2 regions of the Acetobacter aceti genome follow, and region 1 is predicted to be linked to the other one. Evidence: predicted binding sites of a transcription regulator. Region 1 holds the regulator's gene; the other holds the start of a gene.

Evidence for each region. Region 1 encodes HrcA, which represses chaperone genes, less so after heat shock. Its sites were predicted from a motif close to GTTNGCACTCNCNNNNNGNGAGTGCNAAC; they were not measured.
Region 2: a site for HrcA is predicted at 2,078-2,106, ahead of A0U92_RS08905 (co-chaperone GroES). Genes of this name have one in related genera too.

What each region holds. Positions count from the first base shown of each region.
Region 1 is NZ_CP014692.1:251,670-263,730, forward strand. Features, by position in the region: gene rpoH (RNA polymerase sigma factor RpoH) at 1-771, shown strand, start outside; gene rdgB (RdgB/HAM1 family non-canonical purine NTP pyrophosphatase) at 1,069-1,671, opposite strand; gene A0U92_RS01195 (aldo/keto reductase) at 2,146-3,144, opposite strand; gene hrcA (heat-inducible transcriptional repressor HrcA) at 3,697-4,764, shown strand; gene A0U92_RS01205 (DUF4142 domain-containing protein) at 4,980-5,525, opposite strand; gene A0U92_RS01215 (hypothetical protein) at 6,272-6,763, shown strand; gene A0U92_RS01220 (hypothetical protein) at 6,849-7,247, opposite strand; gene A0U92_RS01225 (DUF3126 family protein) at 7,775-8,002, shown strand; gene A0U92_RS01230 (DUF2939 domain-containing protein) at 8,185-8,802, opposite strand; gene A0U92_RS01235 (HesA/MoeB/ThiF family protein) at 8,943-9,716, shown strand; gene A0U92_RS01240 (DsrE family protein) at 9,709-10,104, shown strand; gene A0U92_RS01245 (SH3 domain-containing protein) at 10,247-11,344, shown strand; gene pyk (pyruvate kinase) at 11,458-12,061, shown strand, end outside.
Region 2 is NZ_CP014692.1:1,961,073-1,973,133, reverse strand. Features, by position in the region: gene A0U92_RS08915 (TonB-dependent receptor plug domain-containing protein) at 1-562, opposite strand, end outside; gene A0U92_RS08910 (LysR family transcriptional regulator) at 890-1,831, shown strand; gene A0U92_RS08905 (co-chaperone GroES) at 2,194-2,487, shown strand; gene groL (chaperonin GroEL) at 2,544-4,187, shown strand; gene A0U92_RS08890 (hypothetical protein) at 5,072-5,890, opposite strand; gene A0U92_RS08885 (AAA family ATPase) at 5,883-10,436, opposite strand; gene A0U92_RS08880 (DsbA family protein) at 10,517-11,140, opposite strand; gene A0U92_RS08875 (hypothetical protein) at 11,350-11,739, shown strand; gene A0U92_RS08870 (lysine-2,3-aminomutase-like protein) at 11,783-12,061, opposite strand, start outside.

The sequences.
Region 1 (12,061 bases):
GATAAGGGCGATGTAAAGGCTGCCCACAAGCTGGTCACATCCCACCTCCGTCTCGTCGCCAAGATCGCTTTTGGCTACCGTGGCTATGGGCTGCCGCTGAACGAACTGATCAGCGAAGGCAATGTTGGCATGATGCAGGCCGTCCGCCGGTTTGATCCGGAGCGCGGCTTTCGTCTGGCCACCTACGCCATGTGGTGGATCCGTGCGGCGATTCAGGAGTATATCCTGCACAGCTGGTCGCTGGTGAAGATGGGAACCACCTCTGCCCAGAAGAAGCTGTTCTTCAATCTGCGTCGTCTCAAGGGTGAGATGAAAGCGATTGATGACGGTGATCTGGCGCCGGAACAGGTCGATCACATCGCCAGGACGCTCGGTGTGCCTGAGCAGGACGTCGTGGCGATGAACCGCCGTCTGGCGGCCGGCGATCATAGCTTGAATGCGCCTCTCCGCAGCGATGGGGACGGCGAGTGGCAGGACTGGCTTGTCGATGATGGCGACAATCAGGAAGACATGCTCGGCGAGCATGAGGAACTGTCAGACCGTCAGGCTTTGCTCTCGAGAGCAATGGCGTCGCTTAACGAACGTGAGCGTCACATTTTCGAGGAGCGTCGCCTGAAAGACGAACCTGTGACGCTTGAGGAACTGGCTCAGCATTACGGTATTTCACGCGAACGCGTGCGTCAGATCGAAGTGCGGGCTTTCGAGAAGGTGCAGGCTCACATGAAAGAAGACATTGAAGCGCGTCGTCAGAAAGAAGCTGTGACGCAGTAGGTTTCAGGGCATCGCCTTTTTTTGAATGAGGCGGTGCTTTCTGAAGCTTTTTTGAAAAAGCTCACCCAAACTTCCTTATGGGTTAGGCCGGTTTTGTGGGTGGTTCGTGCTCGGAGGCGCTAACGACCCCTTTTTATTTTGGCGTTTATAGCCGCAGTCGCTTTTCAGGGCTTTGCCCCGAACCCCACAAAGGGACATGGTCCCTTTGATCCCACCCTGTTAAAAATAAATGGGTGAAGGGATCTGTGATCCCTTCCGGGTGCAGGGCAGAGCCCTGCTGCAACCCCCATGTTTCCTTTATCCCAGACACTTTTTCCGGAACGCTTCAAAAGCACGAGCCCGATGACTGATAGCATTTTTCTCTGCGTCACTCATCTCGGCGAATGTCCGCGTTTCACTTTCAGGGACAAAAATCGGATCATAACCATGCCCTGCAGCGCCGCGCGGCGCGGGCGCAATGGTGCCGTCGATGCGTCCTTCAAAACATTCGGTCGTGCCGTCAGGGAAGGCGAGGCATAGAACGGAGATAAACCACGCCTCACGTTCATCGCCGTCGATGCCTTCCTCAATCCGCTGCATTGCACGAGCGAAATCCTTGTCCGGTCCGGCCCAGCGTGCGGAATAAATGCCCGGCGCACCACCCAGAGCGGAAACACAGAGACCGGAATCGTCTGCAAGGGCAGGAAGACCTGTCGCCTTCGCTGCTGCCTCCGCCTTGATGCGGGCGTTGCCTTCAAATGACAGGGCGGTCTCGTCTGGCTCCGGCAGATTCATCTCGCCTGCAGACACGACTTCAACACCATAAGGCGCCAGAAGCGTTGCGAATTCGGCCAGTTTGCCCTTGTTATGGCTGGCAAGAACCAGACGGCTACCCTGTTTCAGGGGAAAGTGTGCGCTCATGCGATCTCCACTATGTTGACGTCCACGTTCTGTGTGAGGAACCGACGCTGTATGATCTGTCTGTGGTCATGAATGAAAAGACCGACACTTGTATCGACTGTGCCGGCATGCCTTACGATGCCTTCGCATTCTACAGAAGTGGGCTGGTCAGGGAGCGCCATTAAACAATCCCGCAGTCAAGCAATAATGGTTCAAAGCGTCCGGAATTTTGGCACGTGAGGCGCTGCTGTAGAGTCTGAACGCACCGAAGAAGGGCTTGTCATTCCACAGCGACAGCTCCCTGTAGCTGGGCGCTGTCCAGCTTGTCTGTCAGGATGATGCACACGACGTTCCATCGTCATCTCGATCGCTCGCCTTGTGCGCCCATTCAGACATCAGACAGTCACGCCCGATATTCTTTCTGAATGTTCCACCGGCAAGAGCTGGGACAGCAGGGCCGGATGCAACGACCGTGCTGACCCGAGGGAGGCCGAATCAGCGACCCGGCGGCGCCATGAATTCAGGGCCGACCGGATCCTTGATGCAGGTCGTGAGGATCGTATCGATCTCACGGAGATCGTCAGCGCTCAGATGCCAGCCCATTGCGTCGGCGACGGCTGTGATCTGGTCCGGGCGGCGTGCGCCCCACAGGGCAATCGTCGGTCCCTGATCGAGCACCCAGCGAATGGCCAGCGCCAGAAGCGACCTGTCATGTTTCTCGCGTGCGAAATCCTGCAACTGGCGCACCGCTTCCAGATATTGCGCATAGCGCGGAGACTGGAACTTGGGATCGGCGCTGCGCAGATCATCAGAACCAAATTTGGTTTGGGCCGTCATCTTGCCTGATAACAGACCGCGACAGAGCGGGCCGTAGGCAAGGATCACCAGATCATGCTCGCGGGCATACGGCAGGATGTCATGTTCCATGTCGCGTTCAAACAGATTGTAAGGCGGCTGCACGGCCGCCAGCGGAGCGACCGAACGGAAAGCCTCCATCTCGGCGATGGTGAAGTTGCTGACGCCAAGCGCCAGTACCTTGCCCTCCCTGACCAGATCCTCGAGCGTGCGGGCTGTCTCTTCCATGGGATCGGCGGAATCAGGCCAGTGAACCTGATACAGGTCGATGTAATCGGTGCGCAGACGGCGCAGCGAGTCCTCGATTTCCTTGCGAATACGGGCCGGCGACGTATTGCGGAACGGCTTGTGATCCTCTTTCCAGTCCAGTCCGACCTTGGTTGCGATCGCCACCCTGTCACGTCGTCCGGCAAGGGCCTGCCCCACAATTTCCTCCGAATGGCCAAAGCCATAGACAGGAGCCGTATCGATCAGAGTGATCCCCAGATCAACGGCTTCCTGAATGGTGGCAATGGCGTTCCTGTCATCCGGACCACCCCACATCCAGCCACCAATGGCCCATGTGCCGAGCGCAACGCGCGAGACGGGATGTTCAAGCCCGCGGATGGTGGTTGTTTCCATAACAGATGCCTGCGCCATGAAGACTCTCCGTGTTCGTGAACCGGTGATGACGGTTGTAACCGCCTGCCAGCGCAAACGTACCACAGCGTCCCGGGATCTGTTACCCGCCCCAGAAGAGCGCAGCCATGCCCGCCCTCTTCACTCTTTCCTAAAGCAGGATTCCGGTGAAACGTATCACGGCTGTCTATCTCCAGATGCATGAGGCTCCAGACGCATGAGGCTTGCGTAATCAGGCTGCGTTTTTAAGGGCTTGGGCGGCTGTCACAGCGACACCCATTTATCCCGGCGGCAGGCGTTCAGGAGGCGCAGGAAGATCTTCAATATATGAAATTTTAAAAGCTGCTCTGGGGACGATAACATCGATAGGCAGGGGACGGATTATCCCTTGCATCCGTGGGCCGGCTCAAAAGGAAAGAGGATGAACCCTGCCGGTTCTGACGTTCTCCCTGTATTCCGGAGACGGGCTTACTGAAACCTCTTGCCTCACCCTTCGTCACGCAGCAGAGTCTTCTGACGACACTTCAGCAGAAAGGCGCATCTTCCATCTCTGGCTCCAATGAAAAATCCGGTCTGACTTTTAGTCGCTCCATTGAACTTCTTGGAGCTGCTTCCGGTCTGAATTCACGTTCCGCCACCATCCTGCGGGAACTGGTTGAGCATTATCTGGAGACGGGTGATCCGGTTGGCAGCCGCACGCTGTCACACCGACTGCCGCTCGGGCTCTCTCCCGCCACGATCCGCAGTGTGATGGCTGATCTGACGGATGCTGGCCTGCTGTTTTCGCCGCATACTTCAGCCGGTCGTCTGCCAACCGAAAAAGGGCTTCGCCTGTTTGTCGACGGGCTGCTTCAGTTCGGCAATCTCAGCGAGGACGAGCGTAAGTCCATCTCCAGTACGCTGGAAATGCGCGGACGTTCGCTGGAAGACACGCTGACGGAAGCGTCGTCGCTTCTGTCAGGACTGTCACAGGCCGCCAGCCTCATCATCGCGCCGAAAGGCGAGGGGGCGATCAAGCACATCGAATTCGTCGCTCTGGGTGGAAACCGGGCTCTCGTGGTGCTTGTCGGCGCAGATGGGCAGGTCGAGAACAGGGTGATCGACACACCGGTGGGAATGCCGCCTTCCACCCTGACGGAGGCGGGCAACTACCTGAATGCTCGTCTGACCGGTCGCACGCTCGTGGAACTGCGGACGCGTGTGAATGACGAGATGGAGGCGGACCAGACCCAGCTCGATCAGCTCGCCACGGAAGTTGTGGCCAGTGGTCTGGCGACATGGAGCAACGAGGGACGGGGAGGCACGCTGATCATTCGTGGGCAGGGTAACCTGCTGACCGACATCACGGAGATCGAACGTCTTTCGAGCATCCAGCGTCTGTTTGAGCGGCTGGAAAAGCAGGACGCCATGCTGCGTCTGCTGGAGCTGGCCGAAAATTCAGAGGGTGTCCGGATCTTTATCGGTGCGGAGAGCGGCCTGTTCGGGGCGTCAGGCATGTCGATGGTTGTCGCGCCGGCCCGCAATGAAGCCCGACGGATTGTGGGCGCCATCGGGGTCATCGGGCCGACACGCATCAATTACGGCAGGATCATTCCCGTCATCGATTACACGGCCAGTGTGATCGGACAGATGCTGGGATGATGGGAGTGAGGCCGCGTTACTGACTTTTTGCCTATGTGGAACTTGCCAGCGTGGAGCTTGCCGGTGTGGGGCGGTCAATGATGGTGTCACCCCACGACTTGCCCGTCTTCGGCTCGGCCTCCTGCCGGGCAGCCATTGTCATGGTCTGCCCATGAGTTCTGCACTCTAAAAACAGGCCACCCGGATTTGAACGGGCGGCATGTCTGATACCGTGCTTATTTGACCTGAGCTTCGTAGCTGAGAAGCTTGGTTTTGAGATCGGTTGCGAGCTTTACCAGATCCGCGTTTGTGGACGTGGCGGCGCCCGCGGCGACAACAGCGCTTGTGGCTTTTGTGCTGCTTGCAAGGTAGCGCGCATAAGCCCTGTCAAACGCAGCGCCATGCAGACGCTGCATCTGGTCAATGACCTTCTGACTCTGGGCAGAGGGCTTTGCCGCCAGTGTTGCCGTACCGGCTGTCGCCAGCGCGGTCAGCTTGTCATGGTTATCCGTGAGGTCTTTTACGATCGTTGTGCCGAGGAGCGCGATATCGTTGCGGGCGGCGTTGGTCTTGGCGAGATTGGCCAGAGCAATGTGGGTGAGATCCACATCATTGATCTTTGTGGCGAGGCTTGTGTCCGCAGCAGCAAAGGGTGCGGGCTTTGCCAGAGCAGGCAAAGGCGGCGCAGGTGGCTGACCTGGGTTCATGCAGGCGCTCAGCGTGAAAAGCGAAACGACGAGAGAAGAGCAGGCAAGCACCTGATGACGTGACGGAAGCAGCATGATCAGAAAATTCTCCTTTGATCTCAGGGAATATTTTACATGACTGCCCTGAGTCTCAGACGACACTATTAAAGAACCTCAATGATAACAGCGTATGACGGGAGGCAAAAGGCAAGGCAGGGGTGTCCCTCGATTTTCGGGTAGGGATCGGCTGCGTCCGACCTGAGCAAGGACGGGTCTAGAGCAATTCCACTGAACTCTGGCCCAGTGGAATTGCTCTAATTCATTGTTTATCGAACATATTCACCAGTTCGAATGTGTCCATTCAAACTGGATATGCTCCAGGAGCAGGATTACGCCAAAAGAGTATGCGGTCGTGTTCTGGTCCCGGGTTGCGCTGGACGCGATCCGTGGTGAGCATACACGGCCAGAGCCCCAACCGGGCCATTTCTGCCTGCTGTCCGCGAACACGCTTCGAGCTGATCATCAGGCCCATTTGTGTGATCCGGACAGTCTGTCATCATCAGGGAAATCAGGCTGCTCCACACGGATCATGAATGATGGAACTGCTCTGTTCTGATCAAAGCCAGAGGGTTTCTCGTCTTTCCATCTCTTGCTATGCATGGAAACAACACAGTACGTAATAATCTCAGGCGTCCTGATTAAGGCGTTCCGGGCATGGTGTGAGGGTGGTCGAAAAAATGACGTGTCGTATTTGGGGTCTGTTTGCGGTCGCCTCACTCTCTATCGGCTTAAGCGGTTGCGGATATTTCGATTCACGTGCTGCTCACAAGGCACAGCTTACGATGATCGGGATGACATCCTACGATCTGCAGGCCTGTGCGGGCCTGCCAGCCAGCACCAAGCAGCTCAATGATACGACGCAGATCTTTACCTACACAGGCACGCAGCCAGCACCGAGCTACGGGGGATCCACCCTCATTCCGGTTGGTGATATTTCGACACTCGTGAACACGCTTGGCGGCGGCGGCGGCACTGGCTGTACTGCTGTGATCCGTGTGGACAATGACCGTGTGTCCGACGTGCATTACATGGGCAACGATGATGAAATGATCGGCACGGACGGTGTCTGCTCCATCATCACCCGTGGATGCGCCCGTCAGCCGGAAGGCACGATGAACAGTTCCGCTGGTGGTGTCTTTGGTGTTTCTGCCTTCCATTCCCCCAGAACACCGCAGCAGTCCACTTCTGCGACCTATTCCAAGCAGTCCGGCAATGCGGTGCTGAATACCGAGAAGAATTCCACCGCACCAGCTATTGTGCCGCGGACCCAGTAAGAAACGGATTTGAAAAAATCCGGCTTATGGAGGGGAGAGGGAATGTTGCTCAGGCGGCGTTCCCTCTTCTTCCTTGTTGGCGTTATCAGTTTCTTTGTGGCTGTGTCGCGACCCGTGAATACCGGGATGCCTGAGTATAGGCCTTGTCCGTGACCCAATGCAGGGTCGCTTTGCCCTCTTCCTGCGTTAAAACGCCTGAATCCACGTCCTTTCCGACATTCAGAGACGCCAGGTCAACCTGCAGAAGAAGGGAATACTGCGCCCCCATGGCGGCAGGCCCATAATGGGAGTGTGCCTGATAAATGCAGCTGAACCGCTGATAGGCCGTGCCTTTTGCAAAGGGATATTTTGCAAAACAGTCTGAAACAGCGGCGTGCATGTCCCCTTTGCCATGATCATCCACACATCCTGCCAACAGAACACAGACCGAGGCTGTAGCCAGACACTGTGCCCACAGGGCGATGAGTAGACGCGTGGCGGACATGGTCTCTCCGGAACAAGGGAACCGGGCTGTTTCTGGGAAATGTCTCATAGTCTTGATTGCTGTATCAAAAGGAGAAGAAGGAACTTCAGTGAGGTAAAGAGGATGGCTCCAAAACGCCAGACACACCCTTGCCCCTTGTTGTCTCTCCGGGCGCGGCTTTCCACGCTATGACAGAGGCCCGCCAGTTTTCTTCCCGGCTGTCTGTCGCGCAATCACCGTCATAGTCTGGCTCTGCGTTCTGAGCTTGGCAGGGCGCAGGCGTCGCGATGGAAGGCCGATTTCAATGATACAGTTTCGTCGAGATGGAAAATCAGTCTGCATTGCGTTTTGAATACGTTTTCTGTGGGGTGTGAACGTATCATGACAATCAGGCAATCCTCATGCAGGAGTTGCAGGCGGCGGCGGCAATGCCTATTAGCGTGCCCATTACCGCAGGAGGCGGTTGTGTTCGAGCCTGCGCAGACTGTTTAAAGTCGGCAACCCTTCAACCACAAAAACTGCCCACCATCTTCCGGGAGATGCCTTCAATGAGCACGATTTCGACAAATGAGATTTCACGTCTGCAAACCACCCTGCGCCGCCTGCTTGGGGCCAAGGGGCTGAGCGTCAATGCGCCGCCGCGTCCGGGGCTTTCGGTGGAACTGGCCGTGGACGGTGAGGTGATCGGCACGATTCATCGCGATGATGATGAAGGCGAAGTGTCTTACGCCATCAATATCATCCTGCTGGAAGAAGATCTGCCGCCGCCGACCTGAGACAGGTAGGCTAAAACAGAAAAACCCCCGACCGGTTTTGACTGGTCGGGGGTTTTTCAGATGTTGGATGGTTATGCTCTGTCAGGGCTTTTAGCCTCATCAAGAGACAGCAGCTTCTGACTCCCGACAGCCCACTGCCCAAGCGGCTTTTAAACCGTCTGACCGTTCAAAATGAACCGATTTCAGGCTTTGCGTTGCGCCACCGAGGCTTCCATGACCGGCTGATGGACAGCCGTCGGGAAATCCACGCGGGTCAGTTTCCACTGCCAGCGTTCGATGCGGAGCTGAACACGTAATGGTGTTTCGTTTTCATGTCCCGGAAGCACAACCTGCGCTTCGAAACTGTTGGCGGCCGTGAACCGCACCAGCGCATGACTGACGGCAGAAAAAACGGCGCCCGCATTCATATGGTCGGGACCGGAAGCCATGGCCTGATCAACCACATTGCCCAGATTGCTCTGTGTCACCCTCGTATCAACGGCGTTGGACACGATGCTGGTCGCGAAAGAGGAGCCGAATTCCGGCAGTTCGTCAGAGACTTCGTTGACCTGACCGATATTGAGGCCGTTCAGAACCTGTTCCTTGATCGACGCATCGAGGGACGACCAGTTGATCGTGTGTCCGAGCGCCACCATGTCGTGGCTGGAGACAGCGCCTGCAATCGTCCAGAGCGTCATGAAAGGAGACAGGGCATAGAGCGCCAGAGATGTCGCAAGCGACGCCAGACAGATCACACGCGCCCGCTTCCGCGCAGGGCTTGCCCAGGCTTCGGAGGAGAGGGTTGTGTCTGCGGTGTGCATGGCGGCGCTCCTGCTATTCATGGTAGGGACGATACCACATGCAATGCAGTTATGCATTTATGGTTTGTCAGCGATGATGAATATCACGAAAAAGTGATAAAACTCTTTTCGGCGATTGCGCCGGACGACCGGAAAATTTCATGCCTCTCGATCTGACGGAAAACGAAATACAGCGTTATTCACGTAATATTCTTCTGCCTGAAATCGGGGGCACCGGGCAGGCGCGCCTGCGTGCCTCCTCGGTGCTGATCATCGGAGCCGGAGGACTGGGATCGCCCGTCGCCTGTTATCTGGCGGCGGCCGGCGTCGGCCGGATCGGCATCATCGATCATGACCGGGTCGAACTGTCCAACCTCCAGCGGCAGATCCTGCACACGACCGATCGTGTGGGCATGAGCAAGGCGGCTTCCGCCCGCCAGACCCTCGAAGCGCTCAATCCCGAGATCCGTATCGAGACCCATGAAACACGTCTGACGGCCGACAACGCGGCTGATCTGGTCGCCCGCTATGACCTTGTCTGTGATGGATGCGATAACTTTAAGACACGCTATCTGGTCAACGCGGCGTGCGTGGAACATCATAAAACCCTCGTGTCCGCCGCCGTGCTCCGTTTTGACGGTCAGCTCTCGACATTTCGTCCGCATCTTGGCGGCCCCTGTTATGAATGCCTGTTTCCCCGCGCAGGGGAGGGCGGAGGATCGCCTTCCTGTGGTGACGCCGGAATTTTCGGCGCTGTCACGGGGGTTCTGGGAACACTTCAGGCGACAGAAGCGTTGAAAGAACTGCTGAACCTCGGCGAATCTCTCTCTGGCAGACTGCTGCTCTGGGATGCGCTGGCGACGCGATTCACGACCATCACCATCCCACGGGACCCGGACTGTCCGGCCTGTGGCGGACAGGACAGACATGACTGAGCGCATATTCGAAAAAGACTTCGCCTTTCTGCTCTGTGACAACGATTTCAACCGGCTGCACACGGCTTTCATGCTTGCCGCCACCGCGCTGGCCATGAACAGGGCTGTCATCATCTTCGCCACCGGTCCCGGTGTGCTGGCGCTGTGCCGGGATTCCGAGGCGACAGCGTTGTGGAAAAAAGACGAACACCTGCTCTCGGCTCAGGGAGTCGCCACGCTCGCCACCCTGCGCGAGGCTCTCCTGTCCATGGAGGCTACTCTGCTTGTGTGTGAGAGCGGTCTTCGCCGGACGGGAAAAGAGGCGACTGACCTGATCGAAGGGGTCGAAGTGGCTGGAATGCCTACTTTTCTTGATCTTGCGGCCGGGTATAAGCTGATTACGTTCTAGACCCTGTCCGTTTCCTTCCGGCTACGGATGCGTGTCTCATTTATTATTTACAGAGCATCTTGACGCAGTCAGCCGCTTCCGCCTGATCGTGATCTGCTCTCATCGTATCAGGTGTTTCTGTGACGGGAATCCACGAACCCACTTGCCGATCGGCTCAGCTCTTGGCACGGATGCGGGCATGAAAGCATCCTTGCCCCTCCGTGTCGCCGCCACGCTTATGACTGCGGCCACAACCCTGCCGCTGACTGCCGTTGCGTATGCCGCAACATCAGGCCAGCCCACGCATCATCATAAAGGTGATGTCGACGCTAAGCACAAGGCAGGCAAAAAGGCGAAACATTCCGGGGCGCATGCGGACAAAACGGAGAAAAGCCACCATGCGACCGATGTAAAATCGGCGGCCCCGGCTCACCACAAGAAGCACCCGACGGCCGCAACGGCCAGAGAAGAAGCGCCTCACAGGATCAGGGCGACGCATAAGCCGCACCCGGCCAAGCATGCGGGTCATGGTGCAGCAACCGAAACGGTTCGTCCAGTTCCGCCTCCCCTGCCAGCGGATGGCGATCCGGCGCATCCGGCCTCACCCGATGAAACGCCGAACAGTTCCAACGCCAACGGGCAGGACCCCACAAAAGGCAGCAACACCGGCCTGCCGCTGCCCCGTTTTGCAGCCCTGCGGGCGGATGATGTGAACATGCGGGCCGGGCCGGGTCAGCGTTATCCCATCCAGTGGGTCTATCACCGTCGCGGCCTGCCCGTGCAGATCGAGCGCGAGTTTGACGTCTGGCGTCTGGTGGAGGATTCTGATGGCGTAAAAGGCTGGGTTCATCAGGCCACCCTCATCGGTTCGCGTGACTTTGTGGTTCCGTCTCTGCCGGGCGCGACAACGCCGGCGCCGGTGTCCAATGCGAAACCTGCGTCGGACATACCCGCTGATCCAAAGGCTGAGGGGCAGAAAGCCGAGACGTCCGCTGCCAACAGACATACCGAAGCCAAGATCATCAGCCGCGTTTCCACCAGCGCGGATGTAGCGAAACTGCCCGGTGCGGTCATCCTCCATGCAACGGCTGATGATGAGTCCGCCGCTGTGGCTGTGCTGACACCGGGGACTGTTGGCACCATCAAGGCATGTGCTTCCGGTTCGGCATGGTGCAAGGTTTCGGTGCAGCGGTACGAAGGCTGGATTCACCGCGCCCAGATGTGGGGTATTGGACCGGATGAGGCCTACCCGCCGTCCTGAGGAACTGATCACCCTTTTTTGTCCGACAGGGAGCGATTAGCGATGATCGGATGACACTCTTCGTCCGTTGAGTCAGTCTCAGGACATCCGGCTCACAACAGGAGACTGCACTCATGGCCGTCGCTCAGTGCCGCACAAAAATCGTGGCCACACTTGGACCATCCTCATCGACGCATGAGGTGATCAGAAATCTTGCTCTCGCGGGAGCGGATGTCTTCCGGTTCAATTTCTCCCATGGCACTCATGACGATCATGCCGCCCGTTACCGGATTGTGCGTGAGGTCGAGCAGGAAATCGGACGACCTCTTGGCGTTCTTGCCGACATGCAGGGGCCTAAATTGCGGGTGGGCCGTTTTGCGGATGGGAAGGTTCTGCTGGAGACGGGCAGGCCATTCCGTCTGGATCTCAGCGAAACACCGGGTGACGCTTCACGGGTCGGACTGCCGCATCCGGAAATCATTTCCGTGGCGAAAGAGGGCTCGATCCTTCTGCTGGATGACGGCAAGCTGAAGCTGGTCATCAGAAAAGTCGGCGACGATTTTCTGGAGACGGAAGTTCTGGTCGGCGGTCCGCTCAGTAACCACAAGGGGGTCAATGTCCCCGACCTTGTGCTGCCCATTCCCGCCCTGACCGCAAAGGATCGGGACGATCTCGCCTTCGCGCTGGAGATGGGAGCGGATTTCATCGCCCTGTCCTTCGTGCAGCGCCCGGAAGATG
Region 2 (12,061 bases), 1.7 Mb from region 1:
ATTCCAGGGAACCGCCAAGATTTGACGTGCTGGCTACGGATTCCGCTCCTGCGCTCTCTGACATAGTGATGTGACCGACATTTTCGGACGCAATGGCGGCAGTACTATTCAGTCCATTGAGCGACCGGAATTCCTGATCGCCGAGGGGTATGCCATCAAGTGTCATGCCAATCTGGTTTTGCAGGAATCCGTGCATGTAGAACTGGGCAGACCATGTATCCAGACCTTGTGGGTCAGCAGACTGGAACATTACGCCCGGAAGAGTTGCGAGCACTTTCTGCGGGTTTGTTCCCGGAACAGATCTGGAAAGCACTTCCGAGGAAATCGTTTCAGTGATTCCTCGCGCGTATGAGCGTCGCGCGCTGACGGTCAGTTGTTCAGGGTCTTTTTGTTTGATGGCTTTCGGACTGGCAGCCGGTCTGTGCGGCGTAGCGTGCGGTATCTCCGCATTGCTCTGATGCCCTGCTTTATGCGTGGTGTCAGGGGCGGCGACAGCGACGGAGTTGGCGGATACGAGAAGGGCCGTTGCGACCGTACCGTTCAGAAGAATATTGAATTCCATAGCCACAGGCCTTTTAGGAAAATACATGCGCGATGGTTGTTCGGGCATTTTGTGGGAGAAGAGGGCGGACGTGGCTTTATCGACAGGTTCTCGTGGTATGGTTGAGGGAGGTATTTTCCATTTTTTTATAGTGGATTATGATGCTGTGCAGATGGCTGTGGATTTGGATTATTGGTTGGAAAACGGCACTATCGTCTAGGTAAGGCATCGATCTGGTTCCGTAAGGAGCGTGCAATGTCGCGTCCTGATGGTGTATTAATCTATTAACCATAAAATTTGATTGTTTGTGATGTAGTGCATTTATTATGTGTGATATAACTCTGAATTATGACACCTTATGTAGTGGAATATGTGCTTGCCCATCTTCGCCTGCTTGAGGCGGTGGGCAGACTGGGGAGTTTCAGTGCCGCCGCCGCTGAACTCGGCGTCACGCAACCCAATGTCAGCCGGCAGATCGGGCAGATAGAACGGGTGATCGGCCACGAACTGTTCACGCGTGGACATCGGGGGGTGGTTCTGACGGAAGCGGGTCGTTTGCTGTTCGAGGCGGCGACGGAGAGCACCAGACGTATCCGTGACTGTCTGGGAGAGATCGCTGCCGTGGAGGCGGGTCGAAGACAGATTGCCGTGGTGACGGATTATGGCTTTGGCGCTACCTGGCTCATGGAGCGTCTGTCAGATTTCGAGCGGCTTTGTCCGGGTGTGGAAGTCCAGATCGTCACGACGAGAAATCTGTCTGAGACAGTATCTGGCGATTTCCGACCTGATGTCTCCATCCTGTTTGAAGCCGGCCCAATCAGGGGAGATGATTCGGTTTTTCAACGGAAAATGCTTTTTCAGGAAGAAGTCTATCCCGTCTGCAGCCGGAATTATCTGGAACGCCACGGGCCATTTGATAGGCTGGAAGAGATCAGAAAAGCGCATCTTCTGCATCTGAAGGGTGACGGTACGCTGTGGCTGAACTGGGAGAGCTGGTTTCGGAACGAAATCGTCGATGGCGCGCAGACTCGGAACAGCAGATTGAATGTATTCCATACCTTCAGTCATTTCCCGCTTCTCATGCAGTCTGCCTGTCAGGACGAGGGCATCGCACTGGGTTGGAGGCCCTTGATTGATAAGGCGCTGGAGAGCGGACAACTGGTGAAGCTCTGGTCGACGCCCGCCAAAAGCGAGAACGGTTATGTTCTCACCCTTCATCGTCGAACGAGCAGAGAGGCGTCTGCCTTTTATCAATGGATTATTGCTCAGGCAGAAGGACGCCCTGCTTGACGGGTGTTTCCGTGGGGATAAGCTCAAGGTCTGCGGCTACGGAAGATTTGCCTGCCACATCATGCGGATGATCGGGGGTTTTTGAAGAAACCGGGATAGGTTCCATGCCAGCCAAATCAAGGTGAAAATATCCTTATTTCTCTGTCGATGATTTAAAAAAATCTTTTTAAATTCTTGTGACTGGCACTCTCGAGAGAAAAGTGCCGAACCTTCTTGACACCCTCTCTGGGAGCACCTATCTCCATACGTGGCACTCCCGGGGTGGGAGTGCTAACGCACCGCGGCGTAGAGCGCGTGGCACGCGGCGACGTTGCTTTAATAACGAGGGCGTCGTCCTCAGATAGAATGTGGAGCAATCCATAATGACGAAATTCCGTCCCCTGCACGATCGTGTGGTGGTTCGCCGTCTTACAGGCGAAGAAAAGACAGTTGGTGGCATCATCATCCCTGACACGGCCAAGGAAAAGCCGATGGAAGGCGAGGTTGTGTCCGTTGGTCCAGGCGCACGCAACGAGCAGGGCCAGATCGTGGCGCTCGATGTGAAGGCTGGTGATCGCGTGCTGTTCGGCAAGTGGTCCGGCACCGAAGTCAAGATCGGTGGTGAAGAGCTGCTGATCATGAAGGAAAGCGACATCATGGGCGTGATCGCCGGCTGATCACCGGCTTCTGATCCCCTTTAATTGTCCGTTTTCATTTTCAAGGAGAATTCCCAATGGCTGCCAAGGACGTAAAGTTCGGCGGTGAAGCGCGTCAGCGCATGCTGCGTGGTGTCGACATTCTTGCCGACGCCGTAAAGGTAACACTCGGCCCGAAAGGCCGTAACGTCGTGCTCGACAAGAGCTTCGGCGCGCCCCGTATCACCAAGGACGGTGTGTCGGTCGCAAAAGAAATCGAGCTTGCTGACAAGTTCGAGAACATGGGCGCGCAGATGCTGCGCGAAGTGGCGTCAAAGACCAACGACACGGCTGGCGACGGCACCACCACGGCAACCGTGCTGGCTCAGGCGATTGTCCGTGAGGGCGCCAAGGCTGTTGCCGCCGGCATGAACCCGATGGATCTGAAGCGCGGCATCGACAAGGCTGTCGCCGCTGTCGTTGAAGAACTGAAGAAGAACGCCAAGAAAGTGACGTCTCCGGCCGAGACGGCGCAGGTTGGCACGATCTCCGCCAATGGCGAGAAAGAGATCGGCGAGATGATCTCGCAGGCCATGCAGAAGGTCGGCTCCGAGGGCGTGATCACGGTTGAGGAAGCCAAGGGCATCCAGACCGAGCTCGACGTTGTCGAGGGCATGCAGTTCGATCGCGGCTACATCTCCCCGTACTTCGTGACCAACGCGGAGAAGATGACGGCTGATCTCGACAGCCCGTACATCCTCATCCACGAGAAGAAGCTGTCTTCCCTTCAGCCGATCCTTCCGCTGCTTGAGTCCGTCGTGCAGTCCGGCCGTCCGCTGGTCATCATCGCGGAAGACGTCGATGGCGAGGCTCTGGCGACACTCGTTGTCAACAAGCTGCGTGGTGGTCTGAAGATCGCTGCTGTCAAGGCTCCGGGCTTCGGCGATCGTCGCAAGGCCATGCTGGAAGACATCGCCATCCTTACCGGTGGTCAGGTCATCAGCGAAGACCTCGGCATCAAGCTTGAGAGCGTGACGCTGCCGATGCTCGGCACGGCGAAGAAGGTGCACATCTCGAAAGAGAACACCACCATCGTTGAGGGTGCTGGCAACGCGGACGACATCAAGGGTCGTTGCAACCAGATCCGCGCCCAGGTCGAGGAAACAACCTCCGACTACGATCGTGAGAAGCTGCAGGAGCGTCTTGCGAAGCTCGCCGGTGGCGTTGCTGTCATCCGCGTCGGTGGTTCCACCGAAATTGAGGTGAAGGAGCGTAAGGATCGCGTCGACGATGCGCTGCACGCAACCCGCGCTGCCGTCGAAGAAGGCATCGTTCCGGGCGGCGGCACGGCTCTGGCTCGCGCTTCCACGGCTCTTGGCCACCTGCATTACCACAACGAAGACCAGAAGGTCGGCGGTGAAATCATCCGCAAGGCCCTTCAGTCTCCTCTGCGTCAGATCGCGCATAACGCGGGTGAAGACGGCGCTGTCATCGCTGGCAAGGTTCTGGAAAACAGCACCTACACCTTCGGTTTCGACGCGCAGGCCGGCGAATACAAGGACCTCGTCGAGGCTGGCATCATCGACCCGATGAAGGTTGTCCGTACCGCTCTGCAGGACGCAGCTTCGGTTGCTGGTCTGCTGATCACCACGGAAGCCATGGTCGCAGAGCGTCCGGAGAAAAAAGCTCCGCCGATGCCGGGTGGTGGTGGAATGGGTGGCATGGGCGATATGGATTTCTGATCCAGTCGTTCAGACGCTGTTTCCGGAAGAGGGAGGGCGGTTTCGTCCTCCCTTTTTCTTTGGCCTGATGACGGAATCGGATGTGACGAAATGGCGCTCAGACAGTATCTGTAGAGAGGTTGAACGAGAGTTGGATAGGTCATCAGGGTTGTAAAAACTGATCTGGCCCGTATTCGATTGAAAAGCTGGAATTCACTCCCGTTAAGAAACGAGTATTCGTTTACCTATTTCGTTGTCGTTACAGCCAGCGATTCAGTAATTTCTTTCCTGTTCTTTCAGAAAATCCAGACGCTCCTGGGGGCATGCCGATGGCACATGTCAGGTCGACATAAAAGCCGTTGGGTTTTGTAAAACTGCAAGCATCATCACGATTTTTGATCGATGCCAACCGCCCTTGCTTGAGTTTGGCCTGCGGGCTGGTATTCAGGAATTTGTGAAGGCACGGTCTGTCTGCGAAAACTGATTGCTTGTGCAGTAAACTTCATCGAAAGCATTTCGAGGCGCGGCACGGCCCGCAGCAAAGGTGCTGACAGTTGGCAGAAAACCGGACAGTAAGCCAACTGCAATCCAGTTGTATTTCACGGCATTACTTTTTTTCTGGGTGGTATGTGAGAAGATAGGTATAGAATCCTGTTTTATTTAAAGCAGGATTTCCAGTTCTTAATGCAGGAAGCTGTGTGTGGCCAAATGCTGTGTCTTTTTCAGAGTGAGAACCGCATTTTGACGAATCTGGACTGTTTCAGTCCCGTTCAAAATTTTCTTTGTAAGTCTTCTGATGAAAAAGAAATCAGGAGAAAAATCTTGATATGTCTGAGCGATTTATCTTGAGAAATATTTGGCGATAACTTTGGGCTTGACCGCCAGAATACCATCGTCAGGTGCTCTCAGGAACCACCGAGAACATTGGCTAGTCGCTCGGGATGTTCAGTCATCACTATGTCCACCGGTTCATCCAGCAATCTTCGGGTCGCGGTGATATTGCTGGTGGGATCAGGACTGGAGGCGATGACGGCGTCAGCGTCACGATGAGCCACTTCAAAAAGCGAGGAAGAGGCGTTGGCAGGCAGATAAAGAGCGTAAGGATGTCGCCCTGCCAGTTGCTTCGCCAGATGTGCATCCCGAGAGGATTGAACCGGCATGGCAACGACGACGGAGCGGTCGGCGACCAGAGCGTCATGAGCACTGATCAGATCATGCGTCATCAGGACGGCCCTTTTCCTCATCCCGGTTGCTCTCAGTTCCTTTACCACTTCAGAACTCGGGATGTCGCGGATCGACAGCATGACCAGTTCGTGTCGCCTGTAGGAGAGCTTGAGCGCATCATGCAACGGAAGAGAAGCGTCGCCAGCGATTGCCAGTTTACCATCATCATTTCTGACAACGTCCAGAGCGACCATCGTTGGCAGGCCGGGTGTATCGAGCATCTCTGAGGTCGGCGGTGGGAGCTTCGCCAGAATCCTGTCGGTTCCGGATGTCGGGAAGGGAAGGGTAGTTGTGGCCGCCTTCCCGCTCGCGCAGATGACCAGACCATGGTGAATGCGGGTCAGGAGCGCATCGGTATGCGAGTCACGCCACAGTAATCCACCACCGGCAACAGCAATCACAGATAACCCGATAAGGATATTCCGACGGCAGGAGCGGGTCAGAAAAGACCCTTCCCGTTTCTGATCGTCTATCGAGTCCTGTGTGTCAGGATCAGGCATGAGCCTCTTCCTTTTTACGTTCGCCGGCCATGGCGGCGGCCTTGTCCAGATCGACGGACAGCACGCGACTCACACCGCGTTCCTGCATGGTTACGCCGTAGAGCCGGTCCATATGAGCCATTGTAAGCTGATGATGTGTCACCACGAGAAAACGTGTTCCTGCTTCGTTGACCATATCGCCAAGCAGCGCACAGAAGCGGCCGACATTGGCGTCATCAAGTGGAGCGTCGACTTCGTCCAGTACGCAGATCGGAGCCGGGTTGCAGCGGAAAACTGCAAAGATGAGCGACAGGGCTGTCAGAGCCTGCTCGCCTCCGGACAGGAGCGACAGGGTGGCAAGCTTCTTGCCGGGAGGCTGGGCATAGATCTCCAGCCCAGCTTGCAACGGATCATCACTGCCGACAAGACCCAGATGGGCGCGGCCTCCACCGAACATGCGTGAGAACAGGGACTGGAAATGGTGATCCACCTGCGTGAAGACCGCCATCAGGCGCTCACGCCCTTCCTTGTTGAGGCTCCCGATCGATCCACGCAGACGGGCAATCGCGGCTTCAATCTCCCCATGCTCGCGCCGGATCACCTCGATCTGCCGTTCCGCCTCCTGCGCCTCGATGTCGGCTCGCAGATTGACGGGGCCAAGCTCTTCGCGCTCGCGGGTCAGGCGGGAAATCTTGCGGCGTAGCCCTGTTTCCGCGGATTCCGTGAGATCTCCAACAGGCACTGTGGGAGGCTCGGGTGTCTCGGCCAGCAACTGATCGAGAATGGCCTGAGCCTGCTCACTCTTGCCTTCACTTCTCAGCAGGTTTTCCCGGGCGGTCGCCAGTTCACCTTCGGTCCGCCGTCTTGCTTCCTGAGCATCCTTCAATCGGGTTTCTGCGGCTTCTCTCGCGGTGTTCGCTGTTACAAATTTCTCTTCGGCTGCGGCCAGCGCGACCGCTGTCCGCTCACGAAGCTGTCGGGCCTCATCAGGGAGAGCCGTCAGGGTTTCATGCTCTGCGGAAACGACATCAAAACGACTCTGGGCTTCCGCCATCTGCTCCTTTGCCGCACTTGCCCGCGCCGTCCATTCGGAGAGCGAGTCCTGGAGCGCCGATTCCCGGCTGGCGAGCGCCCCTGCCTCAGCGACAAGAGCTGCCCGTGCCTCTCGACCAATCTGCTCTTCAAGGCGCAGTTCAGTGATTGTCTGGCGCAACGCTTCAACCGGATCGGAGATATGATCGTCAACGACAGCCGCCGCACAGGTCCGTTCAGCGGCTGCAAGAGTTTCAGCAGCTTCGGCCAGTTCGACACCTAGCGTAGCCAGACGAGGTTCCGTGGCGGACAGTCGCGAGCGTATCTCCAGCGCCTTTTCCTGCATGGCGCGGTGGATCGTTTCGAGCCGGGTCACATCCTGACCCGCAGCATCGAGCTTCGCTCGTGCGGAAACGGCAGCCTGTTCCGCTTCCTGAGCCGTCGTCCCGGCCTTTTGCAATGTAGCGGCGGCTGATGCGGGATCGGAAGTGGCTGCCAGAGCCAGACGGGCTGCTTCGACTGTCTCCTCTCCCTTCACCAGCTCGGAATCAAGGCGCGCCAGTTCCGGCAGCATGGTCGCGAGACGGGATTCGGCGCTGCCGTGGCGTGTTTCGGTTTCCTGCTGTACCCGCCGCGCCTGCTCGAAAGCGGCATCAGCCTTGCGGCGGGAGTCCCGTGCCGCGGCTTCCATCTGGGTGGCTTTCTGGTCGCGGGATCTCGCCTCTTCATGCGCCAGACGCAGCACTTCCGGCGCAGGGAGCGCCGCCTGCGTGGCCTGCGCACCCACAACAGCCTGTCTGGCGGCGGCGAGAGCCTGTGTCGCACGCTCATATTGTGGGCGCACGGCATCGAGTCTGGCGCGGGCGGCGGCATGACGGCGGGATGTTTCCGCTTCCGCCGCACGGGCCTTCCCGAGCGAACCTTCAAAAGTAGCCCGCGCCATACGGGCCGTGCGGACCGCTTCAGTCGCCTCACTGCGGGCCTGAGCCGCCTTGGCGGCCTGCTGTTCGACAGCAGGGAGGTCGGAGCCCCTCTCGTCGAAACGAAGCTGCGTTTCCTTCAGAATACGGCGCTGGGCCAGCCTTTGAGCGGCGGCGCTCGGCTGACCGGCGACAATACGATACCCATCCCAGCGCCAGAACGCACCATCCCGCGTGATGAGAGATTGCCCCGCCTGAAGCGCGGATACGAGCGCATCGCCGTCTGCCACGGTAGCCACAAGTCCTGCCTGCCCAAGCGCGCGGGACAGGGCAGGCGGCACTGCGGGAAGAAGGGAGGCAAGGGAAGTCGCCTGAACCGGCAGGGCTCGAGGGGACGCGAGCGGCCCCAGTGATGACCATGAGCGTGGAGAGTCCGGGGCGACAGCAGCATCCGGCGCATCAAGCCCTTCGGCCAGGACAGTGGCAACGGCGACTTCCAGACCGTCAGGAATATCCAGTTGCCCGGAAACAGGGGCGGCTTCGTCAGCATCTTCATCAGCGCCGAGAGCCTGGGACAATCCCTCAATCTGCGCTTTCAGACGGGTCAGTTCCGCTTTCAGGGCGCCAAGTATGCTGTCGGCTTCCTGAGCCTCTGCTGCCGCCTGAGTTGCAGCCTCCTCCGCGTTGGCCAGAGCTGTTTCGGCGTCCGCGAGACGCTTTTCTTCTTCCGCCCGGACGTTCTGGACCTGTTCCAGAACAGTATCCGGAACGGCGTTCTGTTCGGCGGACGCCAGATCACGGGCAAAAGTTCCGGCTTCCTGTTCTGCGCGTCGAAAAGCTGATTCGGCTGTCTGAACGGCGCCGGCGACCGAGGCGCGGGTAGCGTTGTCCTCCTGCATCCGGCCACGCGCCTCGACAAGGGCTGTGGAGGCGGCTGCCCGTTCGGCTTCCGCCGCTTCCAGCGCAGCGACTGCCTGTGTCCGTACGGCTTCGGCCTCGGTCACAGCCTGCGCCAGTGCGCTCCGCTGCGTGTCAGGCACCAGTTCGCGTTCTGTCTGCTCCTTGCGGAGAGCCAGCGCGTCACGGTCCTTCCGAAGGCCGTTGAGCGAGGCCGTCGCTGTCGCAACGGCCTTTTCACATTCGATATGCCGGGCTTTCGTCGCATCCGCAGCATTGCGGGCGATGGAGAGCGCGACCTGTGTTTCTGAACGCTTCTGCGTTGCCGCGTCCGCCGCTTCCCGACAGGCCGCCAGAGTTGCCGCGGCCTGCTGAACAGACGTCTCCGCTTCGTTCAGAGCTTCCTGCGCAGGACATTCTGCCTGCAACGCTTCGATCTGCCTTTTCAGCACGGCATGATCTTCCGAAAGACGGGTATGGCGCAGGGTCGCGGCCTCAAGAGCCGCCAGAGCCTGCTCGGAGCGTGCCCGCGCCGCTGTGGCTTCCGCCGTCAGCCGTTCCAGTCTCTCGGAGGCTTCCTGCAAAGCTGCCTGAAGTCCGGTGAGACTTGCCTCCGCTTCCGCCTGTCGGTCAGGCAGGCTGGCTCGGGCCGCCTGAAGCGCCGCCATATCCTCCTCTAGCCGGGCCAGCGTGGCGGAAGCATCCTCAAGCCGCGACCGGGCTGCATCACGATCCGCCTCACTCTGCCTGAGGCGTTCCGCGGCGGCTTCAGCAGCCTGAGCGGCGCGCTGTTCCTCAAGCGCCACGCTTTCCGCCGCGACTTTCTGCCGTTCCAGCGCCGTGCGGGCGAGTTCCGCCGCTTCACGGATGGCGGGAAGAGACTTTTCGGCTTCATAGTCCGCAAGAACGGATGTTTCGGAGGCGTCTTCGGCGGCGATCAGGGCTGCGCGCGCCTGCACGGCAGCCAGTTTGGCTCGTTCGACCTGCTGGCGTGCGCGGGCATGAAGCAATGCCAGCAGAGAGACTTCCGCATCACGCAGACTGGAGGAGAGTTCCCGGTATCGGGAAGCCTGCTCGGACTGACCGGTCAGCCCTTCAAGGCGGCTTTCCAACTGGGTCCGGAGGTCTTCGGCGCGGGTCAGGTTGGTTTCGGTGGCGCGCAGCTTGAGTTCGGCTTCATGCCGACGCGCATGCAGGCCGGTGATGCCCGCGGCTTCCTCAAGAATGGTCCGTCGTTCTTCAGGACGTGCGCCGACCAGCATCGCCACGCGGCCCTGACTGACCATGGCCGACGAACGCGCGCCCGAAGCGAGGTCGGCGAACAGGGTCTGCACGTCCCGGGCACGGATGGCCTTGCCGTTCAGCCGGTAATCACTGCCGGAACCACGCTCGGCGCGACGGGACACCTCCAGATCGTCCTGCCCGGCGAACGGGCCGGGACCAAGACCCCTGGCGTTTTCCAGAACCAGCGTGACTTCAGCGAGATTACGGGCAGGGCGGCTGGTTGTGCCGGCGAAGATGAGATCGTCCATCTCGCCGCCGCGAAGGGAGCGGGCGGAACTCTCGCCCATGGCCCAGCGGAGTGCTTCCACGACATTGGATTTGCCGCAGCCGTTCGGACCGACAATACCGGTCAGGCCGGGGAGGATATCCACGGAAACCGGGTCGGCAAAGCTTTTGAAGCCCGCGATGCGTAGCTGGACGAAGCGTGCGCTCATCCCGCGACCCGGGCAGATGTGAAGGTGTCAGACACGATGTGTCCAGCGTTCGTCGTCAGACTGTCAGCCCGGTGGAAGTCTCAGCCGCCTGCCGCGATGACTTTCTTTTCGAATGCATCATAGGTCAGTTCACCCTGACGATAGACCTCGTTATTGAAACGGAAGGCCGGAGTGCTGTCGATCTTGTAGTCTTTCTCGGCGCGTGTCTGTTCGGCGAGGATGGCGTTCTGGAACGCGACATCATTGACTGCGGCGTCGAACTCGGCCGGTGACATGCCCGCGAGACCGGCCATCTTGCGAAGCTGGTCTTCCGGATTGACGTTCTCGCCATACGCCCAGCGGTCGAGGTTTGAGAACAGCGACGTCATGAACGGCTCATAACGCTCAAGCGGCAGGCTGCGGGCGACCTGCGTGGCCATCAGCGCCGTGCGATCGAGCGGGAAGTCGCAGAAGACATAGCGGATGCGGCCTGTGTCGATCAGCTTTTTGCGGACTTCCGGGAACACATCGAGTTCGAACCGGGCACAGTGCGGGCAGGTGAAGGAGAACCATTCCTCAACCACCACCCTGGCGTTCGGATTGCCGAACGCGCGGGGCGCCATGCGTGGATCGGCCGGGGCGGCGGACAGGGCCTGCCCGATCAGACCCGGAGCAAACGTGGCCGGAACGGTGAGTGCAAGCAGGGCACGGCGTGTAAGCGACATGACATGGAACTCCGCAAAACTGGGCCACTTGATAAAACTGCCGGAGGTCATGACCGGTCTCATGGGAGAACGTCAAGCCCGGACGGACCATCAATAGGCGTGAAATGTTACAAAGTATTGTCGTTGTTCTGGTTTTCGCCGCAATTCTGGGGCAAACTCGGAGAGTTGGTTCTGCTGCGGCGGAACCTGATTTTTGAAATGGCGCTGCAATGAAAAAACTTCTCTCCCTTTCCCTCGCGGCTGTGATGGCTGTCGGTGTGGTTCCGGCGGCGCATGCCGAACCCGGCGGCTGCCTCAAGTATGGCGCCGCTGGAGCTGTGGGTGGCCACGTGGCCAATCATCACGGAATTCTGGGCGCGATGGGCGGCTGTGTGACCGGCATGTATGTCCGTCATCGCTACCGCAAGGAATCCCGTGCCAAGGCGGCTCTGTATGACAAGGAGCATCCTGGCGCAAAAGGCACCTACGCCGAGAAAGCCACGGCCTATGACGTCGAGCACTCCACCCAGCCGGGAACAATGAACCCCGGCACCAGTGCGCCGCAGACCACTGGTCCGGCTCCACAGGGTCAGACTGCGCCAGACACGACTCACATGTGATGCCAGTCTGTGTGGCGGCTTCGGCTGCCACACAGATCCACTTTTACAGACTGTCCGGCGTGCGAATGGTGTGTTTCTGTCCGTTCGGATCGCTGACCGCGCTCAGGGACGGCTCAAGATAGTCCGGTCCCAGCGGAACCTTCCCATATCCTCCCGGAATATCCAGCACGTAGGTCGGCCAGGCCAGCCCGGTCACACGACCACGCAATCCCGCGAGAAGCTGGCGTCCTTCCGCAATGGGAACATGAAAGCGCGCGGTGCCGGGTGCGGGATCGAGCTGATGCAGATAGTAGGGCTTCATCCTGCTTTCGACCATGGCCCG